DNA from 3 places in the Bacillus cereus group sp. RP43 genome. Region 2 is predicted to be linked to each of the others. Evidence: a T-box and tRNA genes for the amino acid it is inferred to sense, from the RefSeq annotation. Region 2 holds a T-box; the other regions hold tRNA genes.

Region 1 (3,280 bases), 4.5 Mb from region 2:
TTTACGAATCCCACCATTTTGAAATCCGTATTTTCTGTATAACTGCTTTGCTACTTCATTTGACACGCGTACTTCAAGTGTCATTGTTTTTACTCCTAACCCTTTCGCCTCGGAAATGACTTCTTTCAATAAGGCATCCCCTAGCTTTTTGCCTCTGTATTCTGGCAGGATAGCTATATTTGTTACATGTGATTCATCAAGAATTATCCACAATCCACAATATCCAATTACGAGACCATCTTTTTCTAGCACGACATAATGTGCATGTTCATTCATCTCTAATTCGCGGTGAAAGGCATCTGCAGTCCAAGGGGTTGAAAAAGATGCTTCTTCAATAGCTACAATTTGATCAATATCATCGAGTGCCATCTTTCTAAATATCATATCCATCTTCTGCAAGGCCCCTACTTGTTTTGACTTTCTAACCATTTTGTTTCAGCTTCAGCTAAACGAAGATAGCTAGGAACAAACGTATGCACGTCTTGTTCTTCTTTTTGTAATCCTAAAAATGCTAATTCACTTGGCCTTGGGTTATTCTTAGTGAACGGAGCAAATACAGCTTGTTCACCTAAATATTCTACAATTGTTTCTTTATGCAATTTAACATCGTTACCGATAAATAAAACAAGCTGTCCTTTATCTTTTAACATTTGCAACCAGTCTACAATAAGAATAATTCGATCTTCTTCTATTGAAGTTAACTGCTCTCCTTCATATGTATATAACCCAGTATAAATTTGTCCACGTCTTCCATCAAATAAAGGACAAATTAGTCCACTAAAGTTAGCACCATTTGCAGCTAACACTTCTAAACTGGATACACCTACAATTGGTATTTGAAGTGACCAAGCTAATGTTTTTGCAGCTGTCACACCTATACGAACACCTGTATATGATCCTGGTCCAGCTGCTACAACAATTTTAGTCAATTCTTTCGGTTTTACACCGCATTCTTTTAAAAGTTTCTCTACAGCTGGCATAAGACGTACAGAATGGTTTTTTGTTAAATTTGTAATGATTTCCCCAATCACGTTCCCTTCCTCAATAAGGGATACACCCATTACGTAATTTGAAGTATCAATTGCTAGTACTTTCATCTTGTAATAGCTCCTCACATAATCTAATATAGCGATCTCCAATTGGCTCGAGTAGAATTTTTCGTGTATCATCTCCAGCATGGAATAAACTAATTTGTAACTTCTCATTCGGTAAATATGCTTCTATTAAATGAGCCCATTCTACTACTGTAATCCCTTCACCATAGAAATACTCATCAAATCCTAAATCTTCTTCACTTTCCGCTAAACGATACACATCCATATGATATAGCGGTAATCTTCCTTTATATTCTTTAATAATATTGAAGGTAGGACTATTTACGACTCTTTTCACTCCAAGACCTTTTGCTAGTCCTTTTGTAAAAGTCGTCTTGCCAGCTCCAAGATCACCTTCTAAAATAATTACATCTTTTTCCTTTACAAGTCCCCCTAATTTTTCTGATAATCGTTGGGTTTCTTCGGAAGATTTTGTTGTTATTTCATATTTACTCACAGACTTCACCTACTTTACTCACAATGTTCTCTGCTCTTTATTATACAGGTTTTAAATATATAAAAAAGTCCTTAGGAGTTTTCCTAAGGATAGTTTGACTGTCTTTATTAGTTTTTTGTTAAAACAAATAAAAAAATACGAAACAACTTGTTTCGTTCTTTTCTTTATATAAAATGGCGGTCCCGACCGGGGTCGAACCGGCGATCTCCTGCGTGACAGGCAGGCATGTTAACCACTACACCACGGGACCATTTGGTTGCGGGGACAGGATTTGAACCTGCGACCTTCGGGTTATGAGCCCGACGAGCTACCGTACTGCTCCACCCCGCGATGATATAAATAGCCTGGCAACGTCCTACTCTCACAGGGACAAGGTCCCAACTACCATCGGCGCTAGAGAGCTTAACTTCCGTGTTCGGTATGGGAACGGGTGTGACCTCTCTGCCATCATTACCAGACTGTATTCATTTAAGACAAGAATCATCATAACTCATTCGACATTTAAAGTCAACAAGTTTTTTATATTCTTTCAAAACTAGATAACATCGCTTCATATTATATGGTTAAGTCCTCGATCTATTAGTATTCGTCAGCTCCACATGTCACCATGCTTCCACCTCGAACCTATCAACCTGATCATCTTTCAGGGATCTTACTAGCTTACGCTATGGGAAATCTCATCTTGAGGGGGGCTTCATGCTTAGATGCTTTCAGCACTTATCCCTTCCGCACATAGCTACCCAGCTATGCCCTTGGCAGAACAACTGGTACACCAGCGGTGCGTCCATCCCGGTCCTCTCGTACTAAGGACAGCTCCTCTCAAATTTCCTACGCCCACGACGGATAGGGACCGAACTGTCTCACGACGTTCTGAACCCAGCTCGCGTACCGCTTTAATGGGCGAACAGCCCAACCCTTGGGACCGACTACAGCCCCAGGATGCGATGAGCCGACATCGAGGTGCCAAACCTCCCCGTCGATGTGGACTCTTGGGGGAGATAAGCCTGTTATCCCCGGGGTAGCTTTTATCCGTTGAGCGATGGCCCTTCCATGCGGAACCACCGGATCACTAAGCCCGACTTTCGTCCCTGCTCGACTTGTAGGTCTCGCAGTCAAGCTCCCTTATGCCTTTGCACTCTACGAATGATTTCCAACCATTCTGAGGGAACCTTTGGGCGCCTCCGTTACACTTTAGGAGGCGACCGCCCCAGTCAAACTGCCCACCTGACACTGTCTCCCGGGTCGATAAGACCCGTAGGTTAGAATTTCAATACAGTCAGGGCGGTATCCCACCAGCGCCTCCACCGAAGCTAGCGCTCCGGTTTCAATGGCTCCCGCCTATCCTGTACAAACTGTACCAAAATTCAATATCAGGCTACAGTAAAGCTCCACGGGGTCTTTCCGTCCTGTCGCGGGTAACCTGCATCTTCACAGGTACTATAATTTCACCGAGTCTCTGGTTGAGACAGTGCCCAAATCGTTACACCTTTCGTGCGGGTCGGAACTTACCCGACAAGGAATTTCGCTACCTTAGGACCGTTATAGTTACGGCCGCCGTTTACTGGGGCTTCAGTTCAGAGCTTCGCTTACGCTAACCCCTCTCCTTAACCTTCCAGCACCGGGCAGGTGTCAGCCCCTATACTTCGCCTTACGGCTTCGCAGAGACCTGTGTTTTTGCTAAACAGTCGCTTGGGCCTATTCACTGCGGCTTTCCGTTAAGAAAGCACCC
Region 2 (3,280 bases):
AGAGGGGAAATATCTTTTTGTAGTGCTTCAGCTTTATGAGATTGGTCAACAGCAAAGATTAAAATAAAAGCTAATGCGATGCCAAATAAAGCGCAAATCGTTCCCATCATGAACAGAAGTTTTTTTCTAATGCTCATAAAATTCATATGATAAAAAAGCCTCCCTTTTTTAAAGATCTTAGTATTAGAATTAATTCATATAAAAAATTAAAAGAAAACCTTACTCCTAAAGGAACAAAGCTTTCTTCTTTCCTTTAGGCATTATAGCAGACAGTGGAAGAGAGAGAAAGATATATATATTTTAAAGTGAAAAAGAGGGTGAAAAAAGTAATCCCTCGTTATTGTGAAGTTATTAATCTATTCAATGAAAATTATAGCAGATACCGGAAAGAGGCAGATAAGTAGAAGTAAATGTTATTAAAATGGATACATTTATATATCAAAAATTCTTAAATAAAAATAAGAAATCCTATTGTAATTCGAAATAACATCCTGTATACTTCTAATTAGTTGATAACGATTATCACTATCAACTGAAGCATTACTCTTCGTTATGTTGGTCATACCCCTTTTTGACGACGTAAGTCAGAGACGAATGTTGAAATATCTTGTGTCCTATTCTACAGAATTATGGTAATCTCCAACCTCAACTTATATGCGTAAGCATGCAAAAAAAAGGATCCTATCCGTGAAGGGATCCTTTTTTGCATGTTGTCGCAATTAATGTATATAGACCGGGTATACGTTTTTCAATTCCTTCGGGTGAAGTAGAAGGGAAGACCCATCTTTGATGAGATCCGTGTTCTTCAATCAATTTTTCAACCTTGAAATTTGTTTCTCCCATTGCTGTAATAACTTCTCCTAGTGTCCAGCGCCTAATTTTTGTTCTCGGTAAAGCGTATTTCTGTGATTCCGTAAGGAGAGTACTATAAGCTACGTCATCTTCAATAAGTTCTTCATCGAAATAATTTCCATTTGCTCGAAATGATGGATGATCTACTCCTAATAATTTTGTATAAACGGGATGATAGTCACGCAGTATAAATGTCCCATCTTGTTTTAGTAAGTGAGAGATTATATGAAAGAGTGGTTTTAAGTCTAAAAAGTAATGGAGCACGCCAAGTTCCAGTAACACGATATCAAATGATTGGGATAGATTTAAATCTAGTACATCGGAAACGATATACTGAATAGAGACGTCAGCCGCTTCGGCTAGTTCGGTTGCATATTTTTTATTACTTGCTGAAATATCTACAACTGTTACATCGGCTCCTAAAAGAGCAAGAGCAACCGCTTTATTTCCTTTTGACCCGAGTAAGTTAATAATACGTTTTCCTTTTGGAGATTGTATGTAAGGTAAATAGTGATCTACCTCGCGCGTAGGATCTTCCATGAGCTTTTTTGCATAATCCGCTGGCGCCCCGTGGCGATTTGTCCAAGCTTCATAAGCAGCTGCATTCCAACTTTTTTCATTAATCGTGCTTAGTTGCTTTTGATTCAATATTATCACTCCTTTTGTGAACATATAGTTATTCGGTGAATGAGTGGGATTTCCTGTTTTTTTGAATTAAAGTTTGATTTTTCTGTTATTAAGTCGTAAAATACGTGTTATACATAAAAGCGTTGAAAAGGAAAAGTAGAATGGAATCATTCTTTCCAGAGAGCTTCGGTAGCTGAGAAGAAGCAAGAATATTCATTTGAACAATGGCCTTTGAGCTTCGTCCTGAACTTATCAAATGATAATAGTAGGCGGCGACGAGAGTTGGTACTCGTTATCAAAACCACAGTATAAGAGCATATAGCTCCGTACTTGTTAAGGCTAATTATGTGAGTAATTGGCGAAATAAGGTGGTAACGCGACTGTTTATACAGCCCCGCCCTTATCTTTTTTAAGATAAGGGTGGGGCTTTTTATATTTAAAAGGAGGAATTTAAGATGAGTATTTTTATTGGAGGCGCTTGGCCGTATGTGAATGGTTCGTTACACCTTGGGCATATTGCGAGTTTGTTACCTGGAGATATTTTAGCACGATATTATCGGGCAAAAGGTGAGAATGTGTTGTATGTTTCGGGAAGTGATTGTAATGGAACACCGATTGCAATTAGAGCAAAACAAGAAGGGGTTACAGTAAAGCAAATAGCTGATCAATATCATGAAGAATTCGAGCGATGTTTTCATAATCTTGGTTTTACGTATGATTACTATACACGCACAGATAGTGAGCATCATCATGAAACTGTTCAAAAAGTCTTTTTGAGACTATTAGAAGAAGGTTATATTTATAAAAAAGTCGTTGAACAGGCTTATTGCGAAACGTGTACGCAATTTTTACCGGATCGATATGTAGAAGGTATTTGTCCGCATTGCCATGAAGCAGCGAGGGGCGATCAATGTGATGCTTGTTCCGCTATTTTAGATCCACTCGATTTGTTAGAAAAGAAATGTAAGTTATGCGGTAGTACGCCATCAGTACAGGAAACAGAGCATTTCTATTTTGCATTGCATAAATTTCAACAACAAATTAAAGCGGCTGTAGAAATTGCAAAGCAGAAAGGAGCATGGCGCGACAATGCAATTCAATTAACAGAGAGATATTTAAAGGAAGGATTACAAGATAGGGCAGTATCACGTGATTTACCAATCGGGGTACCAATTCCTTTGGAAGGATATGAAGATAAGAAAATTTACGTATGGATTGAAGCGGTGACAGGGTATTATTCAGCGAGTAAACACTGGGCTGAAGAAACAGAGAAAGCGGATCAAGAGTTTTGGGATAGAGATGCGAAAACATATTATGTACATGGCAAGGATAATATTCCGTTTCATTCAATCATTTGGCCAGCGGTATTACTTGGAATAGGAGAAGAAGCGATCCCGCGTCATATCGTTTCGAATGAGTATTTAACAGTAGAAAAAAGAAAGTTATCGACAAGTAAAAACTGGGCAGTATGGGTACCTAATATATTGGAACGCTATAATCCAGATTCTATTCGTTACTTTTTAACAGTAAATGCACCAGAAAATCGTGATACTGATTTTTCATGGCGTGAATTCATTTACAGTCATAATAGTGAACTATTAGGTGCATACGGGAACTTTGTGAATCGGACGTTGAAGTTCATTGAAAAGTATTATGATGGCATTGTGCCAAAAGCAAATATTAATATAGAGCTGAGAGATAAGGTAGAAGGATTATATAAAGGTGTAGGAGAGGCGATTGAACAAACTAAATTTAAGGTGGCGTTAGAAACAATATTTGATGCAGTACGCTTTGCAAATAA
Region 3 (3,280 bases), 4.7 Mb from region 2:
ACATTAGCAAATTGATTAATTTTATTTGCTGTAACATCGCGCACCCTTCTTAAATATTGTTGTTGATCTTGAGAATGTTCCTGTGTACCCGGCATAAATTTAGCAATACGATCCATAACAAGCTTCGGTGTTAACAAGAAGAAAACAATTGCTACACCAGATTCAATTAAAGTTGTTACAATACTTGTTTGCTTGTCTACATATAATGTAATTAAGCTTGTACCAATTAATAAACCTAAACTAACTCCTATACGCTTCCCTTCTTTTAACAATCCCCCGAGCAATCCTGAAAAGGCAAGGAGACTAAGTTGAGACAAGCTAGCCACATTCGCTAAACTTAATATTAACCCAGTGACAACTCCCACCGTGGACCCTGTAGCTGCCCCTGCAATAAAGGCAAATACCAATACTAAATATCTAGTGAAAATATGTTGAATAGAAGCATCATAAACAAACCAATCCGTTGTGCCCGTTAAAACAGATGCTAGTAATATAATTAAACAAACAATTTCTTCTGTTTCTAACGCTTGTTGCTTCCCTTTCCTTTCCACTAAAAGCGGAACACTTTGTAAAAATATCATCGTTAATACGAAGCTAAGCCCCGCTTCGATCGTACTGACGAGCAAATCATACATGGTGACGGTGTGCTGTGCAAAATATACAACAACTAAATGTGCGGTTAATGCGGAGATAAATACTTGGAATGGTACCAGTCCAACAGTTTTACGTGTAAACCGACTAAAGAAGATATTATAAATAAAGAAGGTAAAGATAGATGCAAAAGTAAAAAATAAATTATCTATCGAAACTGAAAGTGCCCCCCCCATTAGGGCTAAGAACGCGAGCGGCATTTTATCTCGCTTCATAACATAAACAGCAGCAAAAAACGGCAATGCAAACGGTAAAATGTTTGTTAATATATATGCTCGTCCCAAAAGAAAACCAATAACAGCAATAATGAATCCCCATCTAAAGAAAACTTGTTCAAACTTCATTCGCAACTTACTCGTCCACTTTATTGTTCCAAGCTGACCTTCATTCATCGCCAATGCACTTGTATTCATAGTATTCCTTCCTGCTTTAGGCATATTTTTAACACCACCTGCATAGTTTAATTACTGTTATTATAAAAGATGATTGTTGGGATTTTTGTCAAAACAACAGTTTTGACTTTTATAATCGTTCGACTTTTTATTCGAAATAAATCTACATATATACATAGTATTTAATTTATTTAAAGCGAGTTGAAAGAATGTTCAGAAAATATAGGGTGATTTTGTAGAAGTATTGTACGTCTTAATTTATATTCAACAAAAAAAGACCATGCAAATTTGCATGATCTTTTTAGATGACCCGTACGGGATTCGAACCCGTGTTACCGCCGTGAAAGGGCGGTGTCTTAACCACTTGACCAACGGGCCGTTAAATTAAATATAGCGGCGGAGGGGATCGAACCCCCGACCTCACGGGTATGAACCGTACGCTCTAGCCAGCTGAGCTACACCGCCATGTCGTCGTATTTAACGGACAATTAGTATCTTACATCAGATATGTTTTAAAGTCAACACATCTCAAAAACTTTTTTAAAAATATATTCTCTCACATAAAAAAGTACCCGAGTAATTACTCTGGGTACCTCTCTATATGTTAAGAATTAAACGGACTTATTATCCGCGACGTGCGCCACGGCCACCACGTTTAGATTCTGTGTTACGCTTTAAAGAAGTTAAACGATCTTCACTATCTTTTAAAAAGCGTGCCATCTTTTGCTCAAATGTTTCTTTTGGAGCGCGTTCGTTACCGCCACCGCGGTTATCTCTGTTGGAAGAACGATTATTACGTTGTGGACGTCCAGAACGTTGTTGATCACCACCGCGTTGGTATTCACCACGTGGACGATCTCCTTCTGTTTTTTCACGCTCTTTCGCTTTCTTAATAGATAGGCCAATTTTGCCATCTTTTTCAACATTGATAACTTTTACTTCTACTTGGTCGCCTACTTTTAAGTGATCGTTAATATCTTTCACATAATTATCAGCAACTTCACTAATATGAACAAGACCTGTTAAGCCTTCTGGCAGCTCCACAAAAGCCCCAAAATTTGTAATACCTGTTACTTTACCCTGTAACTTGCTGCCTACCTCGATTGACATAAAAAAAATGCTCCTCCTTAGTGGTTAAAAAGTCAAATTTTACTTTATTATATATAATCCTAAAATGTAGTGTCAATAAGACATACTCTACTTAGAAACAGGAAAAATTATCTCCCCTTTTCCGGAGAAGAAATAATCCCTTCTAGCAATCTTTAAAACGTACTCTTCATCATTCAACTTTTGAACTTCATCTTTTAGATTCTTTTCTTTTTTCGTTAATGAATCCAGTTCTTTTTTCATGTCCTTAACTTTTGCTTCTTTTGCTTTAATGGAACTGTTTTGTTGATAAAACGTCACACTAATACTAGCAATAATTGTAAAAGCAAAGACAAGAAAAACCGCTAAACGGCGATAAAGTCGCTTCCTGTTCTCATCCGTTTGTATTATATGTTCTTTAACAGGATTTGGACTCTGTTTTTCGATTGTTCTTTGTCTCAGTTCCCTCATTTCCGAGGTCCCCCTAACTTCTTTTTTATACGCTCCCATAATTGGAAGATATGTCCCTTCAATTTTGCTACATATTGCAGGAACCCTACATGCTTCATTATAAAAAGTTTAACACGATTAGGGAGAAGTTTCCATATGAGCAAAGCAATAAATCGAACAGGCGAGAAAAAAACTTTCCATATGAAAAGTAATATCCAAATCACCATTTTCCATAACACATGTCCAATTGAAAGCAGTATACGAAATAAGAATAATATAAATGCAATAAATAGCTGCGCTATAATAATAACAGGTTTTATCATGAGTAGCTGTATAATTCGAACAAAAAATTGTGTTGTTTGCACAAAAATATAGATGAGAAAATTTAACATCTTCATGTATAGTGCTTTCAATAAGCTTTGATATGCTGCAAAACCACATAGTAACGCCAAAAATACATATATACGTAGTTCGGCTTCATTCACACGCAGTAATACATAAAAAACGAATAATGCTTGGACAATCCAAAATAGTATATCCTGTATAAATACAAGCCAACGTTTACGCTCTTGGCGCTTTAAAAACCGTTGATATGTATCTAAAGAGGCACCAATCCAAGCACCCATCCCAATCATTGAAAGCATTGTATACAACTGAATTGTTAGGCTCATTTAAACAACTTACTAAAGAAGCCTTTAGTT

The links. A T-box is a leader RNA that pairs with one kind of tRNA and senses whether it is charged. The one in region 2 lies ahead of metG (methionine--tRNA ligase), so its partner is inferred to be a tRNA-Met.
Region 1: it encodes a tRNA-Met, which carries the amino acid that the T-box ahead of metG (methionine--tRNA ligase) is inferred to sense. The anticodon was not compared.
Region 3: it encodes a tRNA-Met, which carries the amino acid that the T-box ahead of metG (methionine--tRNA ligase) is inferred to sense. The anticodon was not compared.

The regions. Positions count from the first base shown of each region.
Region 1 covers NZ_JARVHQ010000001.1:4,898,272-4,901,551, forward strand. The annotation lists gene rimI (ribosomal protein S18-alanine N-acetyltransferase) at 1-390, opposite strand, end outside; gene tsaB (tRNA (adenosine(37)-N6)-threonylcarbamoyltransferase complex dimerization subunit type 1 TsaB) at 405-1,097, opposite strand; gene tsaE (tRNA (adenosine(37)-N6)-threonylcarbamoyltransferase complex ATPase subunit type 1 TsaE) at 1,078-1,551, opposite strand; tRNA gene QCI75_RS25315 (tRNA-Asp) at 1,726-1,801, opposite strand; tRNA gene QCI75_RS25320 (tRNA-Met) at 1,805-1,881, opposite strand; rRNA gene rrf (5S ribosomal RNA) at 1,894-2,009, opposite strand; rRNA gene QCI75_RS25330 (23S ribosomal RNA) at 2,111-3,280, opposite strand, start outside.
Region 2 covers NZ_JARVHQ010000001.1:433,214-436,493, forward strand. The annotation lists gene QCI75_RS02135 (methyl-accepting chemotaxis protein) at 1-146, opposite strand, end outside; gene QCI75_RS02140 (class I SAM-dependent methyltransferase) at 682-1,500, opposite strand; T-box leader at 1,614-1,884, shown strand; gene metG (methionine--tRNA ligase) at 1,935-3,280, shown strand, end outside.
Region 3 covers NZ_JARVHQ010000001.1:5,090,321-5,093,600, forward strand. The annotation lists gene spoIIE (stage II sporulation protein E) at 1-1,088, opposite strand, end outside; tRNA gene QCI75_RS26460 (tRNA-Glu) at 1,350-1,421, opposite strand; tRNA gene QCI75_RS26465 (tRNA-Met) at 1,435-1,508, opposite strand; gene QCI75_RS26470 (S1 domain-containing RNA-binding protein) at 1,668-2,153, opposite strand; gene divIC (cell division protein DivIC) at 2,241-2,600, opposite strand; gene yabQ (spore cortex biosynthesis protein YabQ) at 2,597-3,250, opposite strand; gene yabP (sporulation protein YabP) at 3,247-3,280, opposite strand, start outside.